4 regions of the Mesorhizobium montanum genome follow, and region 2 is predicted to be linked to each of the others. Evidence: riboswitches for the same ligand, from Rfam matches in the RefSeq annotation. Region 2 holds a riboswitch; each other region holds the start of a gene.
The links. A riboswitch is a leader RNA that binds a small molecule or an ion and turns the genes downstream of it on or off. The one in region 2 is predicted to bind thiamine pyrophosphate.
Positions count from the first base shown of each region.

Region 1 (4,573 bases), on a different contig from region 2:
GCCGCGTCCAGCGCGCCTTCGAAAGCGCTTCCGTGGCCACGGCATTGAGCAGCCCGGATCTGGTGCAGGGCGAGCATTTCGGCGTGCGCGTCAACTGGGGCAATGCCGGCCAGTCCAACGCCATGGGCATCACCGGCGCGGCCGTGCTCGGCGAGGGCTTCATGTCCGGCGGCAAGGGCCGGCTGGCCGGTGCAGCGGGCATCGGTTTCTCCGGCAAGACGGTCGGCGGCAATGCCGGCCTGCAACTCACCTGGTAAGCGCGGCCGGGGGGCATCATGTTCAGATATCTTCTTGCGCCGGCGATCCTCGTCGCAGCAACGCTCTTCGCGGCACCATCTCAGGCCGCGGTCGCTATCTTACTTAAGATCTGCTCGAGCTATGGGCCTAACTACTACTACAGTCCGGGCACTGACACTTGCATCAACGCCGACACCGGCGTCACCAAGCGGGAAGTCAATGACGGCGCGGACGGAACCACCACCGTCACCGGCAAGACGGCGCTCGCCAGCCAGGTCGACGATATCGACAATCGCATCACCCGCGCTTTCCAGAACGCCTCGATCTCGGCCGCTCTTTCGGCGCCCGACCTCGTCCAGGGCGAGCATTTTGGCCTGCGCGTCAACTGGGGCAATGCAGGCGATGCCAATGCCTTCGGCATCACCGGTGCCGCGGTTCTGAGCGAAGGCTTCGCCCATGGCGGCCGCCTGACCGGCACGCTCGGCATCGCCTTCGCCGGCAACCAGGTCGGCGGCAATGCCGGGCTGCAGTTCAGCTGGTAGGGGACGAACCGCTACCGCCCCGCTTGCTTCCTGGCGTAGAGGGCGACCGCGCCGAGGAAGGCAAGCGCGGCGGTATCGCAGGCGGCCCGCGACGGCCACGGACCCTTGGCGAAAAGGACCGCGTCCGCGACCGGGACCGTCAGCCCGTGCTTTCTGGCGAATAGGGCAACTTCGTAGGGCTGATCGTCAGGTCGTGCGCCGATGTCGATTTGCTGTTCCATCAAACGTATTCCTCCCTGGTATGCGGCTATGCCCTTCCTTCGCCCGGGAGAATTAACGCCCGGCCGCTCGCCCGCGTCCACCAATTGGCGATTGTGTGAAACGATGCATTTCTCGAGGTGTGGAGCCGAAGGTTGCAGAGGGCCGCCTGAGTTCCGCGGACAACCGTCTTCGCCGCGTAATTCGCGCCCCTGCCGGCCTATCAGGTTCTTCCGACGGGTCTCACCACGCATCGCTCGACATCGCAAACCTCACCCCCGCCGCGATCATCGCGCTTTCGCATTCGCTGATCAGCCTGAGATTGCGCAGATACCGCGCCACCGTCTCCGCCAGCCAGGCCGCGCAGGCTTCGACATAGGCGCGGCCATGCACCAACCTGCCGGTCGAAAGCCGCTCCTCCTTCTCGGCGATCACCTTCAGATATTGCCGGATGAAGCGGATGTCGTCGGCGATGTCCTGGCTAGCAATGCGCCAGGCGCCTGCGAGGCGCTCGCGCTCGCGGAGCGGCAGTGGCGACAGCAAAGGGCGGGAGAGGTCGGCAAAAGCGGCGTGGTTCGCGGTGTTCAAGCAAATTCCCTCAAAAGAAGGGAAATATCGTACTTTATGTACGAAAAACAGTCAAGCGAGATTCGTACAATTTGAACGATTCGCTTCTGCATCTCTTAGAGGGAGATGAGGCGCCCGGCCCGATTGCTCTCGCAAAAAAAGCTTTCCGATTCGCTCAACCGGTGCTTTAACGCCCGTATCCACAGGGGTGCTCCGTACGGTCGGGGCTGAGATGGGGGCGGCAAGCCTCCGGACCCTAAAGCTGATCTGGATAATACCAGCGGAGCGAGGCGGGCCATGTTTTCCGGCGCACAGATTTCCCTATATCCGATGGCTGACGATTTCGTCGGCGTCATCCTTGGCGCGCTCGGCGCGCTCGAACCCTACCGCGACAGGCTGAGGATCGAGACCGACGACATCTCGACGCTGCTGGTCGGGCCGCCCGAAGTGCTGTTCCCGGCGATGCGCGACCTGTTCGTGGCGGCGGCGAGAAGCGGCAGGCACTGCGTGCTGTCGGCCGCCGTCTCGCGCGGCTGCCCCGGCGAACCGGACGACCCGATCTGCCGCTCCGATGAGATCGGCGGCCCGGCGATCCCGCTCGACGAACGCAAGCTCGCCGCGCTCGGCGCGGTGCAGGCGACGCCGTCCGCGGACCAGCCGGTGGCGGCGCAATTCTCGCTCTATGTGATGGGCACCGGTGACCACATGGACGAGATCTGCGGCTGCATCGATTTCCTGAAAAACTCCGGTGTCTTCGAGCGCTCGAAGCATTTCTGCACCAAGCTGCGCGGCGATGCCGGCGCGGTGTTCGCCACGCTGAACGAAGCCTTCTGCCGCTTCGGGCCGAGTGCGGGGCATGTGACGCTCGACATCACCATCTCGGCAAACAGCCCGACCGCGGTTTGAGCCCGCGGTTCAAGCTGTCGAGGAGATTGTCGTGGTTGTTTGGTACGATCCATCCGGGGGAAGTGTCCCCAATCCTACTTCGCAAGTAGGGCATACGTCGGCGACTGGCGAAGCCCGTCGCGACAGCCAATCTCCCCCCTTGAGGGGGAGATCAGCCTTCACCACGGCCTGCGCCAAAGCTGCCCCTGCTGCCCTCGCTTTCGCCCTTCTCCTCATCGCCTGGGAGCTCTACGCCCGGCTCGGCGGCATCGCGCCCACTGTCCTGCCCGCACCCTCCCGCGTCCTGCAGCAGGCCTGGGAGAACCGAGCGGCACTGGCGCAAAACACGGCTCCCACCATCCGCGCCACGCTGGCCGGTTTTGCCTGTTCGCTCCTCGCTGCCTTCATCCTCTCCGCGCTGGTCGATTTCCGGCCCCGCTTGCGCCGCGCGCTGTTTCCGCTGCTGATTGCCAGCCAGACCTTGCCGCTGGTGGCGATCGCGCCGCTCGTTGTCCTTTGGTTCGGCTTCGGGCTCTTGCCAAAAATCCTGCTGGTGGCTTTGGTCACTTTTTTCCCGATGATGGTGGCGCTGGTCGAGGGCTATACCGCCACGAGCACGGAAATCGGTCAGATGCTCGCCGCCATGGGGGCAGGGCGCTGGCGCATTTTCTGGCTGGCGCGGCTGCCCTCGGCGCTGCCCTATTTCTTCGCCGGCTTGCGCATCTCCATCACCTATGCCGTGGTCGGCGCGATCTTTGCCGAATATGCGGGTGCCGCGAAAGGGCTGGGCATCTACATGCTCGGCGCCAAGAACAATTTTCGGCCCGACCTGGTGCTCGCCGCCGTCGGCGTCAGCTCGGTTTTGACGCTCGTTCTGTTCGGACTTGCCGTGCTGGTGCAGCGCCTCGCCATGCCCTGGGAAAATGCAAGGAGCGAGAGGGCGGGGCGCGAGGGCAGGTCCGAGCCTTCGAATGAGGATCGGCCATGACCCGCCTCGAGCTCCGCAACGTCCGCAAAAACTTCGGCCCGCTCGAGGTTCTGGCCGGTATTTCGCTGCGTGTCGGCGCGGGCGAGTTCGTCTCGATCCTCGGCCCCTCCGGCGCCGGCAAGTCGACGCTGTTCCAACTGCTCACCGGCGCCCTCAAGGGCGAGGGCGAGATGCGCTTCGACGGCGCGCCGCTCGACAACACCCGCTTCGCCTTCATGCCGCAGCGCGACGCGCTGATGCCGTGGCGGCGCGTCATCGACAATGCGACGCTGGGCCTGGAAGTGCAGGGCGTGAAGCGCCGGGTCGCGCGGCAACGTGTGGCGCCGCTGTTCGCCGAGTTCGGCCTCGCTGGCTTCGAGCGCGCCTGGCCGTCCGAGCTTTCCGGCGGCATGCGCCAGCGAGCGGCGCTCCTGCGCACCGTGGTGCAAGAACGCGACATGCTGCTGCTCGACGAGCCTTTTGGCGCCCTCGATGCGCTGACCCGCGCCGCCATGCAACGCTGGCTGGAGACGATGTGGGAGAGCCATCGCTGGACGGCGATGCTGATCACCCACGAAGTGCGCGAAGCAGTGCTTCTGTCCGACCGCATCTATGTGCTGTCGGCGCGGCCCGCGCGCGTCGTACGCGAGATCGCGGTGCCGCTGCCGCGCCCGCGCACCCAGAGTGCCGCACTTGCCCGTGAGGCGGCCGCGATCGAAGCCGGCATCCTCGACACCCTGCTTGGCCAGCCGCCGACCCGAATTCCCCGATCATCCGATGGAGAGACGAAATGACTGACCTGACCCGCCGCCAGGCGCTGTTTCTGGCTCTGGCCGCCGGCCTGCCGCTCGCAGGGGCCGTCTCACGCGCCCGGGCCGCCGCGCAAAAAATCACCGTAGCGCTCGACTGGACCGTCAACACCAACCACATCGGCCTGTTCGTCGCCCGCGACAAAGGCTTCTATCGCGACGCCGGATTGGAGGTGGAAATCCTGCCCTACGGCGACACCGGCTCGGGCACGCTGGTCGCCAATCGTGTCGCCGATTTCGGCGTTTCCGGTTCGCTCGGCCTGTTGACCCAGAAGAGCGCGGGCGCCGACCTGAAGGCCGTCTACGCCGTCGTCCAGTCCGAGACCGGCCGCGTCGTCTTCAACGCCGACCGCGCCGCGATCACGAGC
Region 1 is NZ_JAVIJF010000018.1:104,718-109,290, forward strand. Features, by position in the region: gene RFM68_RS23635 (porin) at 1-257, shown strand, start outside; gene RFM68_RS23640 (porin) at 276-779, shown strand; gene RFM68_RS23645 (hypothetical protein) at 791-1,000, opposite strand; gene RFM68_RS23650 (hypothetical protein) at 1,221-1,565, opposite strand; TPP riboswitch at 1,739-1,851, shown strand; gene RFM68_RS23655 (YkoF family thiamine/hydroxymethylpyrimidine-binding protein) at 1,842-2,450, shown strand; gene RFM68_RS23660 (ABC transporter permease) at 2,590-3,417, shown strand; gene RFM68_RS23665 (ABC transporter ATP-binding protein) at 3,414-4,190, shown strand; partial or broken gene RFM68_RS23670 (ABC transporter substrate-binding protein) at 4,187-4,573, shown strand, end outside.
Region 1: it holds a riboswitch for thiamine pyrophosphate, as region 2 does, so the genes downstream of both, RFM68_RS23655 (YkoF family thiamine/hydroxymethylpyrimidine-binding protein) here and thiC (phosphomethylpyrimidine synthase ThiC) in region 2, are expected to answer to the same signal.

Region 2 (4,573 bases):
TCGGCCCGCGCGATGCCCGTACAGTCGATCACCTGATCGAAGTCGGAAAGGGCCATCTCGCCCGCCTCGAAAAGGAAGACGACGCCCATCGCGCGCAGCTTATCGACGAGGGCTTCGAGAGCCCGACGGGGATCGAGATGAGCTTCACCGGCAAAGAACAAGCCCTGGCGGAAGCGGCCGGCAAGATCGGGCTCGAGGGCGGCAATCGCTTCTTCGTCGACGGACTCGCAATTGCGCGTACGAGCCGCAAAACGCGCGAGCTCGGAGGCGTCGCGCGCATGGGCGACGACGAGAGTGCCGGCCCTTCTCACGAGCCCGGGCAGTGTCCTTTCCCACCAGTCGGCCGAAACCTTGCCGAGCGTGACAACCGGCTCTTCAGCGCTTTCGCGTTCGCACCAAGGGGCGAGCATGCCGCCGGCGAGCCAGGAGGCATTGCCGCCTATCTGGCTCCGAATTTCGGCAACTGTGACCGACGCACCCCGCGCGGCCAATTCATGGGCGACGGTGAGGCCTGCCACACCGGCGCCCTTGACAAGGACGCTGCGCATGGCTCAGCGCGTCTCCTGATCTTTCTGCGCCAAAGCCTGTTTTTCCGCCTCGGGCGTTTCGACGGGCATATAGAGATCGCCGCCTGCGCGATATTTCTCCGCCATGGCCGCCATCCCCTCCTTCTGGGCTTCGGCGCGGATGTCGTGGGAAATGCGCATGGAGCAGAATTTCGGCCCGCACATCGAGCAGAAATGCGCCAGCTTGTGCGCCTCCTTGGGCAAGGTTTCGTCGTGGAACGAGCGCGCCGTTTCGGGGTCGAGCGACAGGTTGAACTGGTCTTCCCAGCGGAACTCGAACCGCGCGCGGGAAAGCGCATTGTCCCTGACCTTCGCCGCAGGGTGGCCCTTGGCGAGATCGGCTGCATGCGCGGCGATCTTGTAGGTGATCACGCCGGTCTTGACGTCATTGCGGTCGGGCAGGCCGAGATGTTCCTTCGGCGTGACGTAGCAGAGCATTGCCGTGCCAAACCAGCCGATCATGGCAGCACCTATGCCGGAGGTGATGTGATCGTAGCCCGGCGCGATGTCGGTCGTCAGCGGCCCCAGCGTATAGAACGGCGCCTCGCCGCAGACGGCGAGCTGCTTGTCCATGTTCTGCTTGATCTTGTGCATCGGCACATGACCGGGCCCCTCGATCATCACCTGGCAGTCCTTGGCCCAGGCGATCTGAGTCAGCTCGCCTAGCGTTTCCAGCTCGGCGAACTGCGCGGCGTCGTTGGCGTCGGCGATCGAGCCCGGACGAAGCCCGTCGCCGAGCGAGAAGGACACGTCGTAGACGCGACAAATGTCGCAGATCTCGGCGAAGTGTTCGTAGAGGAAGCTCTCCCGGTGATGGTGCAGGCACCATTTGGCCATGATCGAGCCGCCGCGCGAGACAATGCCCGTGACCCGGTCGACGGTCAGCGGGATATAGTGCAGCCGCACGCCGGCGTGGATGGTGAAATAGTCGACGCCCTGCTCGGCCTGCTCGATCAGCGTGTCGCGGTAGACCTCCCAGGTCAGGTCTTCCGCGATGCCGCCGACCTTTTCCAGCGCCTGGTAAAGCGGCACCGTGCCGATCGGCACCGGCGCATTGCGCACGATCCATTCGCGGATGTTGTGGATGTTGCGGCCCGTCGACAGGTCCATCACCGTGTCGGCGCCCCAGCGGATCGCCCACACCATCTTCTCGACCTCTTCGGCCATCGACGAGGTGACGGCGGAGTTGCCGATATTGGCGTTGATCTTGACCAGGAAATTGCGGCCGATGATCATCGGCTCGCTCTCGGGATGATTGATGTTGGCGGGAATGATCGCCCGTCCGCGCGCCACTTCGTCGCGCACGAATTCCGGCGTCACGAAGTCGGGGATTGCCGCGCCGAAGGCTTCTCCGTCGCGCTCAAGCTTGCCGCGCAGGGCCTCGCGGCCCAGATTCTCGCGGATCGCGACGAACTCCATCTCGGGCGTGATGATGCCGGCGCGCGCATAGGCAAGCTGGGTCACCGCCTTGCCGGCTTTCGCCCGCAGGGGGCGATTGCGGATCGGAAATTCCGGCGTCAGCCGTTCGCCGGTCGCAAATCCGTTGTCCTCCGGCCTCACATGGCGGCCGTCATAGGCTTCGACATCGCCGCGCGCCGCGATCCAGTCCTGACGAAGGCGGGCAAGACCCTTTTCGATATCGGTTTCGATCGCGGGGTCGGTATAGGGGCCTGACGGGTCGTAGACCGTCACCGGCGGCTCGCCGGCAGTCGGATGGACCGCGATCTCGCGCATGGGCACCCTGATCTGCGGATGGAGGACGCCGAATTTGTGGATCTTCCGCGAGGCCGGCAGCGGTCCAGTCGATACGGTCAGGGTCAAGGCATTCATTTGAGGCTCCTTTGCTCGTTGCATTGGAGACCCAGTTCGGTGCCGGAAGGATGAAAAGACGCTTTTGGTAGGCCTGCTTGAGACAGGTCTTCGGGCATGAACGCCCACAAGCGCTTGCACCGTCCCTACGCCAGTATGAACTGGATCAGGTTCAACGGGTCACTGCGCCGCAAAGCCAGCAGTATCTCAGCCCCTTGCCGGGACTCCCCTGGTGAATGCTTTCGAATTGACCGGGCCGCCGCTATCTTGTCAAGCGCCTTCAGGCCGCGGCGCTGATCGGCTGCTGATCAAACGGGCGGAAAAGTTCGCGCACATGGCGGCGACAGATCGCGCGCCCGAGACCAGCACGGGGACGCTTGCGCCAATTAGGCCGAAAGCTTCTTCTCCCGCCTGCGCCGCGCTGAGATCGGCACCCATCATCAAGTCAGCGGTCGCTATCTTCATGCCTACGCAGCAGAGATGGCATGGCGTGAGGACAACCGCCGTTGTAAGCAATGGCGAGCAGTATCTCGCCGTCGCCAACGCCTCGCTTAATCACCCAATCAGCCGAGTGTGGACTGGATATTGGCAGCGAAGCGTGGACAAAATTTAATCGCTTTTCGCATCGAAAATCGTCTAAACGGCAACCAAATGACGGTCGACGCATTTTAAATGCGTCTAAATGCACGTTGCATATTTGCCGAAAATTGACAAATATGTGCGTTGCTTGTATGGCGCCGCCACGACAGACGGCCCAAGCCAGGGACAGGACCGGGAGAACGATGATGCCAGAGAGAGGCTTGCCGAAGAGCGCTGAACGGTGCGCCCTTCCGCGCGACATTTCCAGATTTAAAAAGCTGTACGAAAATGGTCGCGCCGTTATCAAATCGGATCCTGACAAAACCCTCGGGTATGTGTCTACCGTCGAATTGGTAAACGAGACGGTGAAAACCGCCGCGTAACCCCGTTTTTTTATTTCCTTTTAGAGGGCGAAGGTTTACCAACCTTCGCCCTCTTGCTTTGGGGCTTGGAGTTCTCGCCTGTATGATTCCGTTCGATGAAAAGAAGTTGGATGAATGGCTCGCCGACTACGAATCTTTCAACTACGCTTTCCGCGAGTTCTGTTACGCCAATTTCAAAGTGCATGGACTCGAAGCCCATTTCATTCCGAACGTCACAAAGCAGATTCACGCTCAGTGGGTGGCCGACAACCAGCAATGGCTTTCAGAGGAAACCTCTGAAAAAACGACGCGGCTGTCTCACGTAAAAATTTGTGCCCTGCTCCTTTTTAATCTGAATTCAGAGCCCTTCTTGGGCAATTTCTTCGACCACGAATATAATGAGGACGTGCCGTACGATTTCAAAGGAAGCGACGAGCAGAAAGCCACCGCTAGGCAGGACCTAATCGACGGGAGGGAATCTATCCTTGCGCTCGATTTTTGCCTCCTAATTATTAATTGGTTCGAAAGAAATCGTACGGACCGAGCCATCCCATACCGCCAACCGATGACGGCCGATATGCGCCACGATTTGCTCAATTACCTATTGGGCGGTGCCGTCGACCGAAAGGGGCTCTATCTGATATTGAAGGCTATGTATTTGCGACCGAACAGGGGCGGCGCAGCCAATTAAAGGGCGTTCATTCTTCGGCGACGGTCCCAATTCTTGGAACTTCTTATGGCACTCGCCACCTTAGCGACCAAAGTGCGGTCGCCGGCATCCCATCCCTTCGCCTCGATGACGCGCAGGGCGATTTCCCGGTTGGTTCCTTGCGGTCCGACTTGCGCCATGAGGCGCGGCAGCTCCCGCCGCTTGAAGATATAGAGTGCTTGCCCTTGGGCTTGATGTCGCGCGGATCGCCGCGATATCCGAACAGGAACAGCACTGCGTCAACGTGTGCGATCTGGGCGCCGATCGCTTCGGCCTTGGCTTTACCAGATGTGAGAGCTGCACCCGCCAGTTCAGCACGATTTGCTACCAGTGCGGATATGACGTGCGGCTCACCCATACCGCACCATACGTACGCCATTCGTTGACCCGATTCTTTTTAGGTGTGAGCTAAATAATGCCGGAAGACTGTCAAATCACCGAGCTGAAAGTTCGATTCTTGCGATGATCACGCCGTTAATCGGCACCAAAGGTTTGCGCGTAGATCGCTTCGATCTGCCTTGCCTCATCATTAGTCAGCGCGGCGAATT
Region 2 is NZ_JAVIJF010000022.1:17,440-22,012, forward strand. Features, by position in the region: gene thiO (glycine oxidase ThiO) at 1-548, opposite strand, end outside; gene thiC (phosphomethylpyrimidine synthase ThiC) at 552-2,396, opposite strand; TPP riboswitch at 2,501-2,616, opposite strand; partial or broken gene RFM68_RS26245 (transposase) at 2,745-2,988, shown strand; gene RFM68_RS26250 (hypothetical protein) at 3,420-4,007, shown strand; gene RFM68_RS26255 (Fic family protein) at 4,500-4,573, opposite strand, start outside.

Region 3 (4,573 bases), on a different contig from region 2:
TCCGATTGCCTGCGCGGCCGCGCTCGCCAATGTCGAGATCTGGCAGAACGAGCCGTTGGCCGAGCGGATCACGGCCTTGAGTGCGAAGCAGGCTGCCGGGCTTCGCCGCTTTGGCAACAATCCCTTCTTCACCGACAGCCGGGCGACCGGCACGATCGCCGCACTCGATTTGCGCACCGGCTCCGCCGGCTATCTCGCCGAGATCGGGCCGAAGCTGCGTGCGTTCTTCCTCGACAAGGGGCTACTTGTGCGTCCGCTCGGCAACGTCGTCTATCTTCTGCCGCCCTACTGCGTCACCGGCGACGAGCTCGACGGGCTTTATGACGCCGTCGAGGAGGCCGGCGAACGCTTCGGTTCGAGACCATGAGCAGGTCGTCGCGCCTTCTCGGATTTGGCCACCATGTGCCTGGACGCAAGGTGGCGAATGCCGAGATCGAGAACAATCTCGGGCTCGAACCCGGCTGGATCGAGCGGCGCACCGGAATTCGGTCACGCTTCTGGGCAACAGACGAAGACACGCTGTCAGGCCTTGCCACGCATGCCGGCGACATGGCGCTGGCGAATGCTGGCATCGACCGTGGCGACGTCGGTCTGCTCTTGCTTGCCACCTCGACACCGGATCACCTTCTGCCGCCCAGCGCGCCGCTGGTTGCGCATCGACTCGGGCTCGGCCGGGCGGGCGCAGTCGATCTGGCCGGCGCCTGCGCCGGCTTCATCTATGCGCTGATGTTCGCCGATGGCTTCACCCGCCTGCACGGCAAATCCACCCTTGTCATTGCCGCCAACATCCTCAGCCGCCGCATCAATCCGGCCGAGCGCGCCAGCGCCGTCCTGTTTGCCGATGCCGCCGGCGCCATTGTGATCGGTCCGTGCGATGACGCGGATCGAGGCATTCTCGGTGCTTCGGTGGATTCCGAAGGCTCGCGCTACGGGCTGATCCAGATTCCCGCCGGCGGAAGCAACACCCCGTTCCATGGCGACCTCGACCTAGAGCAGACCCGGATGACGATCACCGACGGTCGCGAAGTGTTCGCCAAGGCAGTGGAGATGATGACTGCCTGCTCGCAGGACGCGCTCACTGCTGCTCGGATGCGGCCGCAGGACATCGATCGGTTCGTGCCGCATCAGGCCAATGCCCGCATTTTTGATGCTGTTGGGCGCAACCTCGGCGTTGCCGATCGGGCCGTCGTCAAGACGATCGCTGAATACGGCAATTCCTCCGCCGCGACGATCCCTCTGTCGCTGTCGCTGGCCAACCAGACGGAGCCGTTTCGGTCTGGCGAAACAATACTTCTGGCGGCGGCGGGCGCCGGCTTAAGCGGCGGCGCGCTTGTGGTTGGAATCTAGCGGACCACGCTCCACTGACGACCTGACGGATAGAGATAAGAAGGACAAAGAGGGCTCATGCGAAAGATAGTAGCCGGCAAACTTCATGGCATTCACGTCACCGAAGCGAACCTGAATTACCACGGATCGATAACTCTGGACCCCGACCACTGCGAGGCAGCAGGGATACTGCCCATGGAATTCGTGGAGATTTGGAACAAGAATTCCGGCGCCCGAATTTCGACCTATGTCATTCTTGGCGAACGCGGCTCGCGATGCTGCATCCTCAACGGCGCCGCCGCCCGCACCTGCCGGCCCGGCGACCAGATTATCGTCTGCAATTCCGTCTATTTGGACGAAACCGAAATCACCTTGCTGAAACCGCGGATCCTCACTTTCGACCCGGGCAATCACATACGCGACCGCCTGAGCTACTCGGTCGAGCTTGATTTACGTGGACGATACAGTTTCTCCATTCTTGACGAGGCGAATATGCCTTTGGCCATTCCTGCCCTGGTCTCCGGCGCGTGACCCTTACGTGACGATTTCCAGGCGCAAGTTGAGCGACCGCCGGTCGCCGCCTCGGGCCAAATGCGCTTGACAAAGTGGCGACAGCCCGTTCAATTCGACTCATTCACCAGGGGAGTCCCGGCAAGGGGCTGAGATACTGCTGGCTTTTGCGGCGCAGTGACCCGTTGAACCTGATCCAGTTCATACTGGCGTAGGGACGGTGCGAGCGCTTTGCGGCAGTTCATGCCCGAGGACCTGTTTCGACCAGGTCGACCAAAGCGTCTTTTCATCCTTCCGGCACAGAACTGGGTCTCCAATGCAAATGAGCAAAGGAGCCTCAAATGAATGCCTTGACCCCCGCCGTGTCGACGGGACCGCTGCCCGCCTCGCGGAAAATCTATAAGCTCGGCGCCATGCACCCGCAGATCAGGGTGCCAATGCGCGAAATCTCCGTCCATCCGACAGCCGGCGAGCGGCCGGTTATCGTCTACGATCCTTCCGGCCCTTACACCGATCCCACCGTCGAAACGAACATAGAGAACGGCCTTGCCCGGCATCGCCACCGATGGATTATGGCGCGCGGCGATGTGGAAGCCTATGACGGCCGTCATGTGCTGCCGGAAGACAACGGCTTTGCGACCGGCGAGCGCCTGACGCCGGAATTTCCCATTCGCACCCGGCCGCTCAAGGCCAAGCAGGGCAAGGCCGTTACCCAGCTTGCCTATGCCCGCGCCGGCATCATCACGCCCGAAATGGAGTTCGTCGCCATCCGCGAGAACCTCGGCCGCGAGATCCTGCGTGGCAAACTTGAGCGCGACGGCGAGTCCTTCGGCGCCGCGATCCCCGACTTCGTCACACCGGAATTCGTGTGCGACGAGGTGGCTCGCGGACGCGCAATCATTCCTGCCAACATCAATCATCCCGAGAGCGAGCCGATGATCATCGGCCGCAATTTCCTGGTCAAGATCAACGCCAATATCGGCAACTCCGCCGTCACATCGTCGATGGCCGAAGAGGTCGAAAAAATGGTCTGGGCGATCCGCTGGGGCGCCGACACGGTGATGGACCTCTCGACCGGCCGCAACATCCACAACATCCGCGACTGGATCGTGCGCAACGCGCCGGTGCCGATCGGCACGGTGCCGCTTTACCAGGCGCTCGAAAAGGTCGGCGGCATCGCCGAGGATCTGACCTGGGAGGTCTACCGCGACACGCTGATCGAACAGGCCGAACAGGGCGTCGACTATTTCACCATCCATGCCGGCGTGCGCCTGCCCTACATCCCGCTGACCGTCGACCGCGTCACCGGCATCGTGTCGCGCGGCGGTTCGATCATGGCCAAGTGGTGCCTGCACCACCACAAAGAGAGCTTCCTCTACGAGCATTTCGAGGACATCTGCGACATCGCCAGAGCCTATGACGTCTCCTTCTCCCTCGGCGACGGCCTTCGCCCCGGCTCGATCGCCGATGCCAATGACGCAGCCCAGTTCGCCGAACTGGAAACGCTTGGAGAGCTGACCAAAATCGCCTGGGCCAAGGACTGTCAGGTGATGATCGAAGGCCCCGGCCACGTGCCGATGCACAAGATCAAGGAGAACATGGACAAGCAGCTCGCGGTCTGCGGCGAAGCGCCGTTCTATACGCTCGGCCCGCTGACGACGGACATCGCACCCGGCTACGACCACATTACCTCTGGCATTGGAGCGGCGATGATCGGCTGGTTGGGGACCGCAATGCTTTGCTACGTCACGCCGAAGGAACATCTCGGCCTGCCTGATCGCGACGACGTCAAGACCGGCGTCATCACCTACAAAATAGCCGCGCACGCCGCCGATCTGGCCAAGGGCCATCCGGCCGCCAAGGTCAGGGACGACGCGCTGTCGCGGGCGCGCTTCGAGTTCAGGTGGGAGGACCAGTTCAACCTCTCGCTCGATCCCGAGACGGCGCGCGCCTTCCACGACAAGACGCTGCCGAAGGAGGCGCACAAGGTGGCGCATTTCTGTTCCATGTGCGGCCCCAAATTCTGCTCCATGCGGATCTCGCACGACATCCGTGCTGAAGCCCAGAAGGAAGGGTTCGCGGCCATGGCGGCGAAGTACCGTGACGGCGGCGACCTCTATATGCCCGTCGACGGCGCCCCGGGCAGCACGCCCAAGCCATGAAGGTGCTCATTCGCGGCGCTGGCGTCGCCGGATTGACGCTCGCGCACGAGCTGGCGACGCCCGGCACCGACGTGACCGTGGTCGAGAAGCGCATCGAGATCGCCGGCAGTGCCTCCTGGCAGGCCGGCGGCATGCTCGCGCCCTGGTGCGAGCGCGAAAGCGCCGAGGAGGCGGTGCTGACGCTCGGGCGGGGCGCGGCCGACTGGTGGGACGCAGCATTGCCCGGTCATGTCTCGCGTAGCGGCACATTGGTGGTGGCGCCTGCTCGCGACGTTGGCGAACTGCACCAGTTCGGCCGCCGCACATGTGGCTTCACGCAGCTCGGCGCCGGCGATATCGCAGAGCTCGAACCTGCCCTTGCTGGCCGGTTCGCGCGTGGGCTGTTCTTTGCCGATGAAGCGCACCTCGATCCGCGCAAGGCTTTGCTTGCACTTGGCGACCAGCTGCTCGGCATGGGCGTTCGCCTCGAGTTCGGCCGCAGCACCGTGTCGGCCATCCCGGATGTCGAGGTTGACTGCACCGGTATCGCCGACATGCAACCGGAACTGCGCGGCGTGCGCGGCGAGATGCTCATC
Region 3 is NZ_JAVIJF010000010.1:148,114-152,686, forward strand. Features, by position in the region: gene RFM68_RS15590 (adenosylmethionine--8-amino-7-oxononanoate transaminase) at 1-367, shown strand, start outside; gene bioZ (3-oxopimeloyl-[acyl-carrier-protein] synthase BioZ) at 364-1,347, shown strand; gene panD (aspartate 1-decarboxylase) at 1,405-1,857, shown strand; TPP riboswitch at 1,956-2,072, shown strand; gene thiC (phosphomethylpyrimidine synthase ThiC) at 2,178-3,998, shown strand; gene RFM68_RS15610 (FAD-dependent oxidoreductase) at 3,995-4,573, shown strand, end outside.
Region 3: it holds a riboswitch for thiamine pyrophosphate, as region 2 does, so the genes downstream of both, thiC (phosphomethylpyrimidine synthase ThiC) here and thiC (phosphomethylpyrimidine synthase ThiC) in region 2, are expected to answer to the same signal.

Region 4 (4,573 bases), on a different contig from region 2:
CAAGCGCCAGGCAAAGCCGCTCATGCCGTTCGCTCGCCGCGTCATAGGCGGGGCGAATGGCACGGATGGCGAACGGCATCGCCATCGCCGCGTTGACGCCGACGACCATGACCGGGGCAATGGCAAACACATCCGCCACATTGCGTAGCGCCAGGAACCAGCCGGCGCCAAGCACGATCGGCGGCACGACGAGCACGAAGCCGGCGCCGGTGTCGGTGGCGTGTTCAAGCAGGCTCATGGCGCCGCCAGCCCGGCGCCGCAAGGCCAGAGCGCGCCGCGCGGCGATCAGCGCCAGCGACAACGTCACGCTGAGCAGCGCCGCGAGGAAGGCGAGGCCCGCGCTGGTGAGGGTGGCGCGGCGCACCGCCTCCTCACCCGCCAGACGGCCGAGATCAGCCCCCAGGCCAGAAAGCAACGTCGCCACCATCGGTCCGGCGACGAACAGCAGGGCAAGCGCGATGACGCCGGCGTTCAGCACGCTTTCCATCCGGCCCGCCGAAAGGTAGCGGCGCGGCGCCACCGGCAGATTGGCATCGCCGACCGTGTTGGCGCCGAGCCGCGTGAGCACGACGACCACGACGAAGGTCAGGGCGATCTGCAAAAGCGTCAGCACCACGGCACGCGCCGGATCGAAATCGAAGCGCAGCGCCTGGTAGATGGCGACCTCCAGCGTCGTCGCTGCCGGACCGCCGCCCAGCGTCAGCACGATGGTGAAGGACGTGATGCAGAGCATGAAGACAAGCCCCGCGATCCCCGGCAGAGCCGCGCGCAGCACCGGCCATTCGATCAGCCGGAAGGCCGGCCGTGCGCCCATGCCAAGCTGGCTCGCCAGCCGCCATTGGTCGGCTGGAATGGTGCCCAGCGCCTCGAGGAACAGGCGCGTCGCCAAGGGCAGGTTGAAGAAGACATGGGCGACAAGGATGCCGGAGAGGCCGTATATGCCCGGCCACTCTCCGCCGCCAAGCCTGGCGAAGACGCCGGCGAAGTACCCGGCCCGGCCATAGAGCGTCAATATACCGAGTGCCGCGACGATCGCCGGCAGTGCCAGCGGCACGGTGAACAGCTGCAGGATCAGGCGGCGGCCGGCAAAGGCCGGATGTCTCGACAGCGCGCGCGCCACCAACAGCGCCGGCGCGACCGACAGCAGCGTCGACAGCAACGCCTGCCAAAGCGTGAAGCGGGCGACGCGGAAGAGGTAGCCGTCGAAGGCGGCGGCAGCACCGGAGAGATCATGCGCGCCTTCGAGGATAAGACCGGCGAAAGCACCACCGATAAGCACGGCGATTGCCGCAAGCGCGACGACGCCTGCGGTAATGCGGGAGTCAGAGCGCGGCTGCACGTTGCGCCATGTGGGCTTGAGCTAGCGAACGCTGCGTTCCTTCGCGCCCCCCTCTGGCCTGCCGGCCATCTCCCCCTCTAGGGGGGAGATTAACAGCTTCGACGTCCCGCTCTGTTTTGCAACGTTTGAGATTGGCGAAAGTCGAGGTGACAGCCAATCTCCCCCCTAGAGGGGGAGATGTCCGGTAGGACAGAGGGGGGCGCCGTAGAGCGATCATCTTGGAAGGATAATAACCAAGACCACCTACTTGCTCATCACCACCAGCCACTCGTCCACCCACGCCTTGCGATTGGCCGCGACCTCCTCCGGGCTGAACAGCAAGGTCTTGGTCGGCTTCACCAGTCTGTCGAAGGCCGGGTTGAGCGGCTTGTCGGTCTTACCGGCGGGGAACATCCAGTTGGTTTCCGGAATAACGTCCTGGAATTTCGGCCCGGTCATGAAGGCTATGAATTTTCGCGCCAGCGGGTTCTTCGCGCCGGTCGTGGTGATGCCCGCCACTTCGATCTGCAGGTACTCGCCTTCCTCGAAGGAGGCTGCCTGGTAGCGCTCGGTGTTCTCGGCCACCATGTGATAGGCCGGCGATGTAGTGTAGGAGAGCACCATCGGTGCCTCACCCTTGGTGAACAGGCCATAGGCCTCGCTCCAGCCCGGCGTCACCGTCAAGACCTTCGGCTTCAGCTTTGCCCAGGCCTCCGGCGCCTTGTCGCCATAGACCGACTTAACCCACAGGAGCAGGCCGAGGCCCGGCGTCGAGGTGCGCGGATCCTGGATGACGATCTTGTCGGTGCCGTCGCCATCGACCAGATCCTTCAGGCTCTTCGGCGGCGTCTTCAGCTTCTGGGTGTCGTAGACGACGGCGAAATAGCCATAGTCGAAGGGCACGAAAGTGTCGTCGCTCCAGCCGCCGGGCACATTGATGCCGGAGACTTCGCCATGCGGCGCGAACAGGCCGCCCGCCTTGGCATCGGCGGTCAGATTGGTATCGAGGCCGAGCACGACATCGGCCTTGGTGCCGGCGCCTTCCAGCTTGACACGGTTGAGCAGGGCGACGCCGTCGGCGACCGAGACGAATTCGAGGTCGCAGCCGCATTCGGCCTCGAACTCTTTCTTGACGGCCGGGCCGGGACCCCAATCGGCGGTGAAGCTCTCATAGGTATAGACGGTGAGCTTGTCCTTCGCGGCGGCAGGGCTGACGCCTGCCAGGAGCGAAACAAGGCCGGTGGCGAGAATGAGATGGGACAATACCGTGCGCATCGGCGCCTCCTTCGTTCGAGTGACAAGGAATTGAGGCGTCGGATGTTCCGAAACGTCTAATCCCTCCGCCGGTACAAACCGGATCAGGTTCAGCGGGTTGGCTTTTCGCCTCTCAGCCGGATCACGTCCGGCACCCCGTTAGAGCGTTTCGACAGATAGGCCCGCCCGAAGCCGCGCGCAAGCGGAAGTTTGCCGGACATCTAATGTTCGGGACGCAACGTTACGAAGTGGCCGGCTTCCGTTTCGCCCGGCGGGCTGATAAGGGCGACGGCCATGGGCACATTCACCATCCTGCTTGGCGGCGAGCTCATTCGCACGCCGCGGATCGAACGCCAGATCGAGGGTTCGCGCATCATTGCCGCCGACGCCGGCATCGGCCATGCTCGCTTGCTTGGCCTCATGCCTGAGCTCTGGGTCGGCGATTTCGACTCGGTGCCGGCGAACCTGCCGAAAAATCTGGCCGCCGTGCCGCGCAAGGTCTTCCCGGCCGAGAAGGACATGACCGATGGCGAGCTCGCCATAGCGGAAGCGCTCCAGCGCGGCGCCACCAGCCTGGTGCTGGTCGGCGCCTTTGGCGGCAAGCGCGCCGACCATGCCTTCCTGCATCTGGCGCTGGCCGTGCGGCTGGCCGCCGCCGGCACGCGCGTTCTGCTGACCAGCGGCGCGCAGGAGGGCGTTCCCATCCTGCCTGGCAAGTCCAGCTTCGATTATGATGATGGCACCTTGTTTTCGGTGCTCGGCTTCTCCGATCTGGCCGGCCTGACGGTCTCCGGCGCCAAATGGCCGCTAGACCGCGTCGAGGTAGCGTTCGGCTCCTCGCTCACTATATCAAACGAGGTCAAAGGGCGGCTTGGCATCGCGCTTGAGCGGGGCCGGGCGCTGCTTCTGGCCCACCCCTATCCCCTTCCCGAAAGCTGACATTTCCAGAAAGTTGACATGGCGCCGCCACTTCTCAATCTCGACGGCATTAAACTGACCTTCGGCGGCACCCCGCTGCTCGATGGCGCGGCGCTTAGCGCATCCGCCGGCGAGAAGATCGCGCTGGTCGGCCGCAACGGCTCGGGCAAGTCGACGCTGCTCAAGATCGCCGCCGGGATGATCGAGCCGCAGGACGGCGAGGTGTTTCGCCAGCCTTCGGCGACCGTCCGCTACCTGCCGCAGATGCCGGATATGGATGGCTTCGCCAGCGTGCGCGCTTATGTCGAGGCCGGCCTCGGTCCGGCCGACGATCCGCATCGCGCAACCTATCTGGTGGAGCATCTCGGCCTGACCGGCGAGGAGCGGCCGAACGACCTTTCCGGCGGCGAGGCGCGCCGCGCAGCCCTTGCTCGCGTCATGGCGCCCGAGCCCGACATCCTTCTGCTCGACGAGCCGACCAACCATCTCGATCTTTCGGTCATCGAATGGCTGGAAGAGGAGCTTGCCCGCACCTCGTCGGCGGTGATCCTGATCTCGCACGACCGCCGCTTTCTCGAGCGCGTCACGCGCGCCACGATCTGGCTCGATCGCGGCCGGACGCGGAGGCTCGACAAGGGCTTCGCCCATTTCGAGGAATGGCGCGACCAGGTGCTTGATGAAGAAGAGCGCGAACAGCACAAGCTCGGCCGCCAGATCGTGCGCGAGGAGCACTGGCTGCGTTATGGCGTGACCGCCAGGCGCAAGCGCAACATGCGCCGCCTCGGCGAACTGCAGACGATGCGCCAGCGCTTCCGCGGCCATCGCGGCGCCGAAGGCACCGCGACCATGGTGGCGAGCGACGCCGCCGAGTCCGGCAAGCTGGTGATCGAGGCGAAGGGCATCGAAAAGAGCTTCGGCGACCTCACCGTGGTCAAGGGTTTCTCGACCCGCATCCAGCGCGGCGACCGCGTCGGCCTGGTCGGACCGAACGGCGCCGGCAAGACGACGCTTCTGAAGATGCTGACCGGCGAGCTGGCGCCGGACGCAGGCACCGTGCGGCTCGGCGTCAATCTGGAGATCGCA
Region 4 is NZ_JAVIJF010000001.1:494,581-499,153, forward strand. Features, by position in the region: gene thiP (thiamine/thiamine pyrophosphate ABC transporter permease) at 1-1,339, opposite strand, end outside; gene thiB (thiamine ABC transporter substrate binding subunit) at 1,583-2,593, opposite strand; TPP riboswitch at 2,637-2,741, opposite strand; gene RFM68_RS02380 (thiamine diphosphokinase) at 2,867-3,511, shown strand; gene RFM68_RS02385 (ABC-F family ATP-binding cassette domain-containing protein) at 3,530-4,573, shown strand, end outside.
Region 4: it holds a riboswitch for thiamine pyrophosphate, as region 2 does, so the genes downstream of both, thiB (thiamine ABC transporter substrate binding subunit) here and thiC (phosphomethylpyrimidine synthase ThiC) in region 2, are expected to answer to the same signal.